4 regions of the Dehalobacter sp. CP genome follow, and region 3 is predicted to be linked to each of the others. Evidence: riboswitches for the same ligand, from Rfam matches in the RefSeq annotation. Region 3 holds a riboswitch; each other region holds the start of a gene.
What was found. A riboswitch is a leader RNA that binds a small molecule or an ion and turns the genes downstream of it on or off. The one in region 3 is predicted to bind cyclic di-GMP.

Region 1 (3,154 bases), 140 kb from region 3:
GATCACTGGCTGGAGTCCGCATTGGATGTTTGCTAAATATGATCTGAAATATCTGAATGACCCAAAGAAAGAATTTGGAGAAGCAGAAGAGATTCACATCCTGGCCAATAAAGACTTCAGCGGGAAACAAGCCGAAGCTGCTGCCATGCTGAAAAAATTTAAGATGTCGGATGCTCAGATCGGCAGTCTTGAAGGCTTAATCAATGAAGGAATGAAACCAGAGGATGCAGCTAGAAAGTGGATAAATGAGAATAAGGATATTGTTGACGGTTGGCTTAAGTAAATCTAAGGTTATTATTTAGTTCGCCAATTATAAAAAATATTTTTACAGAAAAAAGCAGATTGGCGAAGTAGGCTCATCTATGCAAATGAGGCTATATTAAAACTTAAAGTAAAAAATCGAAAGTGTATAATATAACCATATAAGAGCACCCTCGATTTACCATAATAGTGGAATGAGGGTGTTCATTTTAGGCTATTTTCATAATGAATGTAGGGCGACAAATAAACGGGCAACAAGTTTTGTTACACACCTCATTATAGACAGGAGAATGAAATTCTTTTTGTAATTGGATTGATGAAGAACGAGAGGTAATCTGTATTGTTTTGATTTATATCAGATTTAAGAAGGTGGAGAAGAAAAAATGGAATAGTAAATCTATTGAAAGTTTGCCGCATTATACGTTGATTAATATCAGCAAGATATGGACACTGCGGGAAGGTGCCTAGTTGATATATTTCTTGTATTGATATTTTTATTGGGAAAATGAAGAAATGTATGGTACAGGATTAATAATTGGTCAATGTAAAGCTTATGAAAATCAGTTCCATGTTCCAAAGGATAAGAGATAGCCTGATTTGCTAAAGGATTATATTAAAAAGCAAAATACTTAAGATAAATACCTGGACACTTCAGCATAAAGTGGATACTACTGGGTATTCAAAAGAATAATTTTTTGTTATAATATAAAAGCTTAAGCAAAAATAACAATATATAGTTGTACAGGTTGGTGCAAACTTCATGAAAGTGAAGGACGCTAAAGCTATGGGTCTAAGGCTGCTTGTAAGTTGCTATGACTGCCAGGCTGCAAGTAATTTGAACTTCTGGGGGGGAGTAGTTCCATTTTGGATTGCTCTCTTTTTATATCTTATTTTCACTTAGGAGGATAGTACATATGAAACAAATGGGCATCGGACAAGCATTCAGAGCAAATTTTCTGGGTCACGCTCCGGACTGGTACAAAAGAACAATTCTTGCTTTTTTGGTGTTAAACCCAATTTTGATGGTTACCGCCGGTATGTACGTTACCGGGTGGGTGTTGATTGTCGAATTTATTTTTACCTTGGCAATGGCGTTAAAATGTTATCCGCTTCCTGCCGGTGGGCTTCTGGCGATTGAAGCCGTTGTGCTCGGACTTACTAACCCTCATATGGTCTATCACGAGGTTGAAATGAACCTGCCGGTTATTCTTCTTCTGATGTTCATGGTTGCCGGGATCTATTTTATGAAAGAAGGTCTTGTGTACCTGTTTTCCAAGCTCCTTACTAAAGTACACTCTAAAGTCGCGCTTTCATTCCTGTTCGCTGTTCTAGGTGCGGTTCTTTCCGCGTTTTTGGACGCGCTGACCGTAACCGCAGTGATTATCGCCGTGGCCTATGGTTTCTATTGCATCTTCCACAAGTTTGCTTCCAGCGAAAAAGTATACGAAACGTATGACATTAATCACGACCATAGTGTTGATGAAAAACATCATGAGGACCTGAACGAGTTCCGTGGTTTTCTGCGTAATCTTCTGATGCATGGCGCTGTGGGCACTGCGCTGGGCGGAGCAATAACACTGGTTGGTGAACCGCAGAACCTCTTAATTGGCTCCATTATGCAATGGGACTTCGTAGATTTCTTTATACAATGTGCCCCTGTGTCTATCCCGGTATTGATCGTTGGTCTTCTGACTACCATTATCCTTGAAGTTACTAAGTTCTGGGGGTACGGCTACCAGCTTCCTGAGTCTGTGCGAAAGGTTATGGAAGATGATGTAAAAGTCAAAGATACTGCCAGGAATATGCGCGGACGTGTGCGCCTGATTGTTATGGCTTTGTGCGGTGTTGTGCTGATCTTCTCCCTGGCACTGCACCTGGCGGAAGTAGGTATTATTGGTCTGATGATTATTATCCTGCTTACAGCCTTCAACGGGGTTACTGAAGAAAAGCGCATCGGTCATGCGTTTGAAGAAGCGCTGCCGTTTACTGCGCTGCTGGTCGTATTTTTCGCCGTCGTTGCGGTTATTCATGATCAGCATTTGTTTACGCCGATTATTCAATGGGTATTGAACATCGAAGGACAGAATCAGCTTGCCGCTTTTTTTACGGCCAACGGCGTCCTTTCGGCAATCAGTGACAACGTTTTTGTTGCCACGGTATATATGACTGAAACACAGCAGGCATTTAAAGCCGGAGGTATTGCGCTGGAGCAGTATAACAAGCTGGCAGTTGCCATTAATATGGGTACAAATATCCCTTCAGTTGCCACACCAAACGGTCAGGCGGCGTTTCTGTTCATCTTGACTTCTGCACTTGCACCGCTGATTCGCCTGTCTTACCTGGAAATGGTAAAGCTGGCTCTGCCATACGCTATCGTTATGACTCTTACGGGCCTGCTGGCAACAATGTACCTGTTGTAACACCTTGTAGCCTTCAAAAAAATGATCCAGTTGAACCAATACAATTTGTTGTACGATAAATCAAGCTGCCTGCTTCTTGAAGTTGTGATACAACCCTCCGAGAACCGGATCAAAAATCAAAACCGATAACGGAAGAAATAGGCCATTCCATTGACCGAACAGGGGTCTGGCACTCAATGCCCTGATGTGTATTAGCGGGATTGTAATATTTGCCGATATATTCACTAAGCAGAGTTTTGAGATGCTTTGCGCTTAGGCAGTACCATGAAAAAGAATTGACAGTAGAAGAAGATGCCTTAACTTTTTTGACAGATACCGATTTGGTGGTCCGTCTGACAATGTCTCAACAGGGGCGTTGGCCGACAAATGGGGAGACTGTATCCGAACTGGAACATAAACTTGGCGAATGCATATGGTGGCTGATTATTTTGACTGAACGCATGAATATTGATATTAGTGAAGCATTGGAGGAA
Region 2 (3,154 bases), 1.2 Mb from region 3:
CCCGACCGATTAAACATTTAAAAAATTTGGTTGAGACCCATTCACCTAAAGGACTGATGATATGAAGGAACTTTCTTCTATTTTGATCAAAACTGCGATACAGCTTGTTATCGAAGCCATTAGTCAGGCCCAAACCTCTGCCCCGCAAAAACGCGTTAGCCCCTTCCCTGTTCAGGAAGCCGCTGACACTCCTGCTGTGGAAATTTCTCAACAGGCGGTTCCAAAAAACATTGACTGGGAAGAATTAGACGACGCCACCATCCTTCAACAGATTCTGGATCCTGGGATCCTGGAAGAAATCATTGAACCTTCTGTACAGAACACGATAGACAGTAGCTCCCCTCCTCCTTTTATCAGCTATGTTACCTTGAATCGTCTCGGGCTTACCATGCAGAACCTAAACAAGATTTTGGATTCGGACGAAGATTTTGAAATGCATATCATCGACTGCAACTCCAAAGATAATACCTGGAATTATATCAAAAGCCTTCAGGACAAAAGAATTAAATCCAAAACACGCTTTAAGGTTAACCGGGGACCGATCTATGTCCTGAACTACAACCTCAGAAAAAGAAAACCCAACCAGTATTTCTTCACGATTGACAGCGATGTCTATATCAAGACCAAAAACTGGCTGACCAGGTATATGGAAATATTTGAAGCTTTTCCGGAAGTGGGTCTCTTAGGAATCATGCGGGATAACCCTTATCCGAGATTTCTCCCTCCCGTCATTCCTCAGGTCAAGAATGATCTGTCCTATCTTCAGCTGAGAAATGCCGGCATTGATGTAATCATGGATTTTATTCCGGGATGTCTTCAGGGGTTACGGCCCGAGCTCATTGACCGGATCGGTTATTGGAATGAGGAATGCGGGTATGGCGATGCTGAATTATCACCAAGGATTGTGCATTATACACCTTTCAAAGTCGGCTTTGTCACGACCGTGGAAATTGATATGACCCAGTTCATCGGCTGTGACAAGTGTCAGGCCCAAAACCTCTGCACGCTGAACAGAAGCATAAAGACCTGCTTTATGCTGGCCAAGCAAGCCAACAGTAACGAAAGCTTTGCCAAAAAGGCTAAATGGAAATACCTCGAAGTATTTCAAGAGCTAGCCGATGGAAAAAGAACAGCCTATTGCGCCTCACTTTTAGACCCTGCATCCCGGGAAGGGAATTTGTACCATGATGCCTGGGCACTCGAGAATTTTGAATATTATTTGAGAAGATCGAATTGATCTTTACAAAATATGAACGGAGATGCTATACTTCTTTTCTAGACACAATCCGGTTGATCAGGATTTTTTAGATTTCAATTAAAATATAATATGGTTTTTAATGTGTTGAGGCAAACTTCACGAAAGTGAAGGACGCTAAAGTCATGGGTCTAAATCAGGGAATTTGAAATGCATGCAATACAAAATGAATGGAATCCAAATGCATTTCCAGGATATTCTGACAGGATTGCCAGACTACAAGGATTTTGAACTTCTCAGGGGAGAGCAGTTCCTTTTATGGATCTGCTCTTTTTATTTCAACTATTTTGTATATTCTAACCGGTTAGGCCAATAAAAATTGACCACACTAATGATGGAGGTGTACGATTCATGACCTTGATTCTGACCCTTGTTATTTTTGTAGCTACGTATGCACTGATCGTAACGGAGAAAATCCCGCGGGCTGTCGCCGCGGCCCTCGGTGCCTGTCTCCTGATTCTTTTGGGTGTATTCCCGCAGGAAACTGCTGTGGAACACATCGACTGGAATACGCTGGGCTTACTTATCGGCATGATGATCATTGTCGATCTGACCAGACGTTCCGGTGTCTTCGGCTTTCTGGCTATTTGGGTCGCCAAGAAAGTCAAAGGCAATCCAATCAGACTGCTGATCTCTTTGGCTATACTGACTGCCGTTTTATCGGCTTTTCTGGATAACGTGACGACTGTTTTGCTGGTCGTTCCGGTTTCCATTGTGATTGCTGAAACCTTGAAATTAAACCCAATACCTTTTTTGATTACCCAGATTCTAGCCAGCAACATCGGGGGAACCGCGACCCTGATCGGTGATCCGCCGAATATCATGATTGCCGGACCGGCAGAGCTTACTTTTATGGATTTCATGGTGAACCTGGCACCTGTGGCGATTGTGATCTTGGCTGTTACCCTATTGGGCTTTTATTTTCTTTATCGCCAAAAGCTAAAGACCGACAAGGAATCCATCACCCTGCTGCTGTCGCAAAATGAATACGACTATATTAAAGACTGGGCCCAGCTCAAAAGAAGCCTGGCCGTACTCTCTCTGACCATTGTCGGTTTTATGCTGCACGCCGTCATCCATGTTGAGACCGCTACGATTGCACTGGCCGGAGGCATGCTGCTCATGGTGCTGAGCCACGAGGAACCGGAAGAAGTATTTCTGGCGATTGAATGGCCGACGATCTTCTTCTTTACTGGATTATTCGTTTTAGTCGGAGGATTGGTCGAAGTCGGCGTCCTGGACAAGATTGCTGAATGGAGCCTTGGGCTTACCGGCGGTGTGCCGGTCGTCATGGCGATGCTGATTGTCTGGCTTTCCGCTATTTTTTCAGCTTTCGTCGATAATATTCCATTCGTGGCCACCATGATCCCGTTGATTCAAAAAATCGGGGTCCTCGGTGGGCTGACACCGGAACAACTCCAGCCGCTGTGGTGGTCTCTGGCTCTGGGCGCCTGCCTGGGCGGAAACGGCACCATTGTCGGTGCCTCGGCCAACGTCATTGTCTCAGGGATTGCCGAAAAAAACGGCTATACGATCAGCTACAAAAAATATTTCCTGATCGGATTTCCGTTCATGCTTCTATCCATTGTGATCGCCTCGGCGTATATTTTGCTGCGGTACTATTAGATTCTTTCTCTCTCTTCAAAATGAGTATGAAGCAATCTGTGGGCAGTGTCACTGAAAGGCTGTCCCAGATATTCCTGATAAATTTTCTGGATTTCTGAATTCTCATGAGATTTTCTGATCTTTTTATTTTTATCTTCCTGATAGATGGCTTCCTGACGCTTGCGGACAATTTCAAAATTGCCGTGATGGTAGGGCTGCCCACCTCCGGCAATACAGCCTCCGGGACAAGCCATAATTTCAATGGCTTCGTACTGATTCTTACCGTCCCTGATT
Region 3 (3,154 bases):
AATTACTAATATTTCCATATCTATTTTGCAGCCAGTTGATCAAGGCAATCTTTGCCGTATGGGTTTTATCTTTTTTTATGACCAAGTCCGTAAGTCCGTATGTCGTATCAAAACTTTGGCCCCACCAGGCGAGTTCGTTATCCATATAATAGCCGAAAAGCCATGGGTCATTCTGATCTTCTTGGATCACCTTTCTAGCTAAGTCATCACAATAGTACACAAATTTTGGACTGAAAACATTCGGGAAACAATGATTGCTTGTGTCCAATCCGTATATTACATAATCTTCTCCGTATTTAGAGAAACTGTTCCCGAATCCAAACGATACCGTATGCGCTAGTCCACGATACCTCAAAGACGGTGCTGAATCTATTCCTAGAAGATTAAATCCCCAGCTGTTTAACCGCTCCGCAGTATTTTTTGCCCATTCTTCCTCAGACCCATAGATCTTTTTTACATTCTGTTCATATGGGGAATAACCCAATGCCTCTGAGTAATGTCCTTTATACGTCATCCTCTGTGCTCCGACGGCAATAAATCCTTTCCCATTAGGCGCAATCACCCACCATTTATCCCCTATTTTTTGGGTATGAAAAAATCCCGTTTTTTTACCGTTTATCGTCGTATCTGTTTCGATTTTAAGCTCAGGATATGAGCCAACTGCATTAACTTCATAAACTTTTTTATTTATTGTGCATTTTACGTTATCGTACTTTGTTTCTACGGCCGCACTTGTCAGAGCCGGAATTCCTTTGTTTGTACAATTCTCCGAAGAAAAAATATATTCTTTCTCCCATATTTTTTTACCATCTAACTCGCATACTACCCCTGTAATCGATTTATTGTTCAAACTTATCTTGAGAACATACGGCTGGTTATATTTCCACTCAATTCCATCTCCTACGTATGAACCAACTTTTAGTTTTGTCTCCCCATAATCTTGCACACACCATTGCCCATTAAACATTTCTTGAAGTTCAATATAATGCATTTTATTTTTAGCCTCAGGCCCTTCAACAAGTGCTAACGACCAATAATTATTATTGTCTGAATAAACTGATATCCCCGCCGACTTATACTTATCCCCTTGCGATACTTGAATAGTAACTTCCGATTCAAAAGTTAAATCAGTCCCAACGCTAGAATCATATTTAGCAAAGCTCTTTTTCAATGAATTATTTTGGAAACAACCATTATTTACTTCCCAAGATATATCGTCAGTGATCCACTTAGGGCTACCATCACTTCCAGCAACGTAGGCGGAGAAATCATCCTGCAATCTTTGACCGCTTATACTGGGTTCACTTCCAGCTAGTGTTGTTGGTGCCACTAAAACTAATATTAGGCTTATCGTGATTAACGTTTTGATTGTTTTTCTTAAAATGTTCATAATCTGCCCTCTCTAAAAACAAAAAACTTATTTTTTGGTAACTGGCTGCCATTTTACAGGCCCTATAGCTTTGCGTCCCTGCTTTTCAACAGGTTTGCCATTGTCAGTAATAAGTTAGACAAAAACAAAAAACTTAATTTTGGTAACTGGCTGCCATTTTACAGGCCCTATAGCTTTGCGTCCCTGCTTTTCAACAGGTTTGCCATTGTCAGTAATAAGTTTTTGTCCGATATTCATTTAATTAATAATTATCATATTTTCAATATTTAGTCAATAGTATTCTTTATGTTTTTTCTTTTTTCCTAATATATCTGAAAATGAGTAAAGCAATAATTCCAACAATTAAAACGTATAAACCCACGAATAAATATACGCTAAACGAAGTAACTGTCACTTTACAAATATTTGATATACTCTGATCTTCTGTACTCACCCTTATGAAAACTGTTCCTGGAGATAAGCCTTTGACCACTCCATTATTAACTGAGGCTATTTGCGGGTTATCTGACGTCCAATTTATTGTTTTATTTGAAGCGTTTGCCGGTATAATTAACGCTTCTAACCTCCGGGTCTGACCGACCTTGATAAATAACTCCTCGGGACTTATTTTAATATTTGTCACCTTTATGTCGTCCAAACTTGTATTTGGATTCTCATCAACAACAGTTTTGGTAATATTCACCTTAACATTATCAAATTGCGCTTCAAAGGCAGCTGTCGTTAGCGAGGGAATACCTGTTTTAACACAATTATCAGGTTTAAATAGATATTTTGTTTTCCAAATCAAAGAGCCATCCAATTCATATACAGCACCCGTAATACTTAATTTATTTAAAGTTATTTTTAATAAATAAGGGTGATTATAGTCCCAATGTAAATTGTCTGACGGTACTGTTCCCGTTACTAATTTGGTGCTTCCTTTATACTGGGCACACCATTCGCCGTTAATCATTTCCTCAAGTTCTACATAATGATTATTCTTGTCCGGTGCTTCAACCAAGGCTAAATGCCAGTAATTCTCATAATCTGTATAGATAGCAATTCCTGCTACCTTATACTTATCACCTTTAGAAGCTTTGATCATCACTTCCGATTCGAAGGATACTTCAGCGCCAGTTGGCGAGTTCATCAATGCAAAGCTCTTCTTCACCAAGTCATTCTTAAAATAACCGTCATTAATTACCCATGAAAACTCATTGGTCACCCAATTAGGCATTCCATCACTTCCAGTTGCATATCCAGAAAAATCGTCGTCATATACAAATGCCGTATTATTTGACGCATCATCCAATCCGGCCAAGGAGGTCGAACTGAAGGTTAACAGTATCTGAGATACCGTCAATAATACTGCCAGTGTCTTTTTCAGAATCATAATCCTATCGCTTTCCTTTCTATATATCCCGATTGGTTTACGAAGACCATCATAGTTATGATTCATCTAGTCTCTAAGAGAATACACATTACCATTTGTTGCTTTCGCTACACTGGTAACCAAAGCATAAGGTTCATCCTTTTCATTCACTAGTCCGTAATTTGTATCTAGCTTATAAGATTTTGTTAGTCCTTCAGCCGGAGGATCAACCCACATGAAAAATTCAGAACCGACAAGAAACGGCATATTGAATAATGCTTTTTGATATATTTCATAGGCTTTTGCTCTCTCCGTCTGCGTATCTACTCGCATACCAGCTCCTACGCTACACGGGAGTCCGCTATCATACGCCGGAAAAGACCATTCGCTTATCATTATTGGCTGCTTTGCTT
Region 4 (3,154 bases), 690 kb from region 3:
GCCCTGGCACTTTATCTGCCTGATAGCTGTCTGTTTTTCTTTTTGGGAGGCATTGCATTTTATGCAATTTGAATGATTCTCAGTTATTGAAAATATAAAGTCCTATCTTTTTCCTTGCCCTTTACCGTTATGTCCGTTATTTGGAGGGGTATTCGTGACTGTGTTCTGAATACTTTGAGCATCGACGGTTCCACCACTTTCATCACTTGTGCCATCCACTGTTGTTTCATCCGAAGTAGACTGGCCATCGACTGTGGCAGTCTGATCGCCAGTATCCGTTACATCCTGATTATCTACAGCCGTTGCATCCTGTTCGTCCCCTGCTTCCAGGCTATCTTCCTGGTCGCTCACGGCTTGGCCCTTATTGGCCTTCTTATATTCTTTTATGTTTTGGGTTTGCTCTTTCAAGACTTCCTTCGTTTCTTTGTTCGTCTCTACTTTGATTTTCTGAATATCTTTCCTGAGCTCCTGCATGTCGTTTTTGTACTGTTCAGCCTGTTCGACTTTTTCCAGGGCAGCGGCAACGGCAGCCTCGTCACCTGAAGCACGGGCTTCACCCAACTCTGCTTTGGCCGCTGCAAATTGCTGCACTGCATCCCCATAGGCTTTTTTGGCAGCCACATAAGCTTTGATCGCAATGGTGTTTTGAACTTCGGCTTTAATGATATTCTGCATGATCTCAGCCTGATCTTCTGTCAGATTGCCGCTGATTTTTAAGACGACTTTATCTGCATCGCTTTGAACAAGCTCAATGCTGGCAAGCAGATTGCTGATCACCGTATTCTCTTCTGTGTCAGTTGCTGCCGTGTCCTCTGCGACTGTTTCATCTGTGGAAGTCGTGACGGCCCCATCATCCGCAGCAGAATCTGTAGCCGTCGTATCCGTACCTTCAGCTGCTTCGTTGTCTTCGATCATCTGCTGTACCTGGAAGTTGGCTTTCTTTATCGTATCCGAGTACACTTTCAGAGCCTGTTCCATCAAATCCAACTGGTTTTGTTCGGACATGATTTCCGCTTCGGCGAGCCGTTCATTGGCAAACTCAACGAGCAGTTCCGCTTTTCCTTCATCAGAGAAAGTTACAGCAACCTGAACACTTTCAATCATCTGTTCGATTGAATAGAGCCAGCTGTCCGGCGTTACACCGGCTTCATCTTCAGCTGAGGCCTGGCCGGTCGAATCCATTGTTGTGGAATCGGTTGTTACTGCATCTGTTGTTGTGTCTGTCGTTGGGTCAGTCGTTGTTGAATCTGTAGCGGGATCTGTGGTCGTATCAGGAGTACTCGTTGAAACATCCTCGGTTACTGTGGTTCCATCCGTGGTTGTTTCAGCAAATACACAGGTTGGCGCGACCGCAATGATTAACAGGACACAAAGAATTGAAACGAGAATCTTCTTATGGATCATTCTATCTACCCCTTTCGGTAACCCGGCTGTCATAACCTTTCGGTGTTAGACCCGTGGCTTTGCGTCTCCGTCTTTCGACGGATTTGCCATTATCGTTTTGGCTGAGGCCATTATATTCCAGAATACTTTGAAAATCAAGGTTTTCGGACTTATTCCAGACCATTGGGGTATAAAAAATGAGACTTTTGTCCCATAAAAATTAATTTTAAATTTACTTTATGTTGAAATTATATAAAATATTCGCATGTTAAATAATTAAAAAGTAAGCGTAAACTCTAGTGGCGTAAAAAAGAGCTCACTGTAAACCAGCAGGCCCGAATCATATTAAAATCATTGTAAGCGTCTAATAAGAATGTGTATGAAAACTCTCTTAGATCCGTGAGAAAATCCTCTAAATTAGAGTTTCTCAAGTTTACTCAAAAAACTCTAAGGAGGATTAAAGTGGATTTCAGCGTTATTTGTCTCATTTTTCTGTTACTCTTTCATAACAAGATTATCATGAAACAGCCATTTATCCGACGCTCTCCAGGGTCAGCATCATTGTATTTCTTTTCAATGTGGAACAGGTAATCGCAGTACTCCTGTCCCTTGAAGTAAACGGTCTTCTTTTGCTCCTCCGGGCTTAAGGCCTTAATCGCATCCGTAAATTTTCTCTTCATGTGAGCTAGGCATCCTACCACTGTGATCCCAGGGTCTAAACTATGGTAAACTTGATACCCATGGGGGCGTAACTTCATGTTTCGGTTACGTCCCCTCTCTTTTCTTATAATGTTTGTCAAATCTAGATCAACTTGTGAGGATGATATCAATCATGAACCTGTCCCCTCGGGTGCCTCTCGGGTGCCCCTGTTATGTACTTTATGTTTTATTTATCCCATCGTTTTTTTCAATAAGTACCTAGTAGATTAATTACATTTGTACATTTTATGACTTTTTCTATCATATTATTTGGAGGAATATTGTCACACACAGAGAATTAGAAAGTGATAAGGATTAGAATGGGAAATAATAACTTGTATAGCGATAATTCTATATTATATGAAGGAGATTTGGCAGTGAAATATCTAGAATATCTACATCTAAGGAAAAAAGTACTTTCTACATTTCTTATAATAGGCTTTTTTGTTCTGATGCTAATCATTCTGCCTAGTCCGAACATTGCTAGGGCTGATGAAAATCGGCTAGCGGGTACGGATCGCTACCAAACAGCTGTGGCCATCTCGCAGGAAGGATGGAAAAAATCCGATTATGTGGTTCTAGTCGAAGGAGACGCGTTGGCTGATGCACTCTGTACAGGTCCTTTAGCCAAAAAATACGATGCCCCCATCCTATTCACAGAAAAAAATACTATCAATAGATATACCCAAAACGAAATACAACGATTAGGAGCAACCAAGGCGATCCTCGTAGGCGGATACGAGGCAATCTCCGCCGATGTAGAGCAAACCCTGAAAACAATTGGTATAAAAACCACTGACCGGATCTATGGTTCGGACAGATATGTGACTTCTGTCGAAATTGCGAAGAGACTTGGCACCAAAGAGGTCGCACTAGTTAGCGGAGTAAACTTCGCGGATGCACTGTCTATCTCCGCAGTGGCCGCCGCTAAAGGGTACTCCATCCTGCTTACGCCAGCGGATAACTTGCCTGAGGTGGTAAAAATGCACTTGAGTAATTATAAAATAACTCGCACCTATATTATCGGCGGCACGGGAGTCGTCGGCAAAAATATTGAGGATCAAGCCCCTTC

Region 1: linked by a shared signal. The riboswitch ahead of nhaB (sodium/proton antiporter NhaB) and the one ahead of AAH944_RS09300 (beta-galactosidase) in region 3 are both predicted to bind cyclic di-GMP.
Region 2: linked by a shared signal. The riboswitch ahead of AAH944_RS03495 (SLC13 family permease) and the one ahead of AAH944_RS09300 (beta-galactosidase) in region 3 are both predicted to bind cyclic di-GMP.
Region 4: linked by a shared signal. The riboswitch ahead of AAH944_RS12785 (DUF5667 domain-containing protein) and the one ahead of AAH944_RS09300 (beta-galactosidase) in region 3 are both predicted to bind cyclic di-GMP.

Annotation. Positions count from the first base shown of each region.
Region 1 covers NZ_CP157399.1:2,015,294-2,018,447, reverse strand. The annotation lists gene AAH944_RS09990 (glycine betaine ABC transporter substrate-binding protein) at 1-283, shown strand, start outside; cyclic di-GMP riboswitch class I at 1,002-1,093, shown strand; gene nhaB (sodium/proton antiporter NhaB) at 1,176-2,681, shown strand; gene AAH944_RS09980 (hypothetical protein) at 2,957-3,154, shown strand, end outside.
Region 2 covers NZ_CP157399.1:691,288-694,441, reverse strand. The annotation lists gene AAH944_RS03505 (acetyltransferase) at 1-65, shown strand, start outside; gene AAH944_RS03500 (glycosyltransferase) at 62-1,237, shown strand; cyclic di-GMP riboswitch class I at 1,337-1,479, shown strand; gene AAH944_RS03495 (SLC13 family permease) at 1,607-2,881, shown strand; gene AAH944_RS03490 (NADH-dependent [FeFe] hydrogenase, group A6) at 2,878-3,154, opposite strand, start outside.
Region 3 covers NZ_CP157399.1:1,875,443-1,878,596, forward strand. The annotation lists gene AAH944_RS09300 (beta-galactosidase) at 1-1,390, opposite strand, end outside; cyclic di-GMP riboswitch class I at 1,424-1,499, opposite strand; cyclic di-GMP riboswitch class I at 1,529-1,604, opposite strand; gene AAH944_RS09305 (Ig-like domain-containing protein) at 1,674-2,762, opposite strand; gene AAH944_RS09310 (beta-galactosidase) at 2,829-3,154, opposite strand, start outside.
Region 4 covers NZ_CP157399.1:2,565,700-2,568,853, forward strand. The annotation lists gene AAH944_RS12785 (DUF5667 domain-containing protein) at 103-1,404, opposite strand; cyclic di-GMP riboswitch class I at 1,418-1,502, opposite strand; gene AAH944_RS12790 (IS66 family transposase) at 1,887-2,141, opposite strand; gene AAH944_RS12795 (cell wall-binding repeat-containing protein) at 2,460-3,154, shown strand, end outside.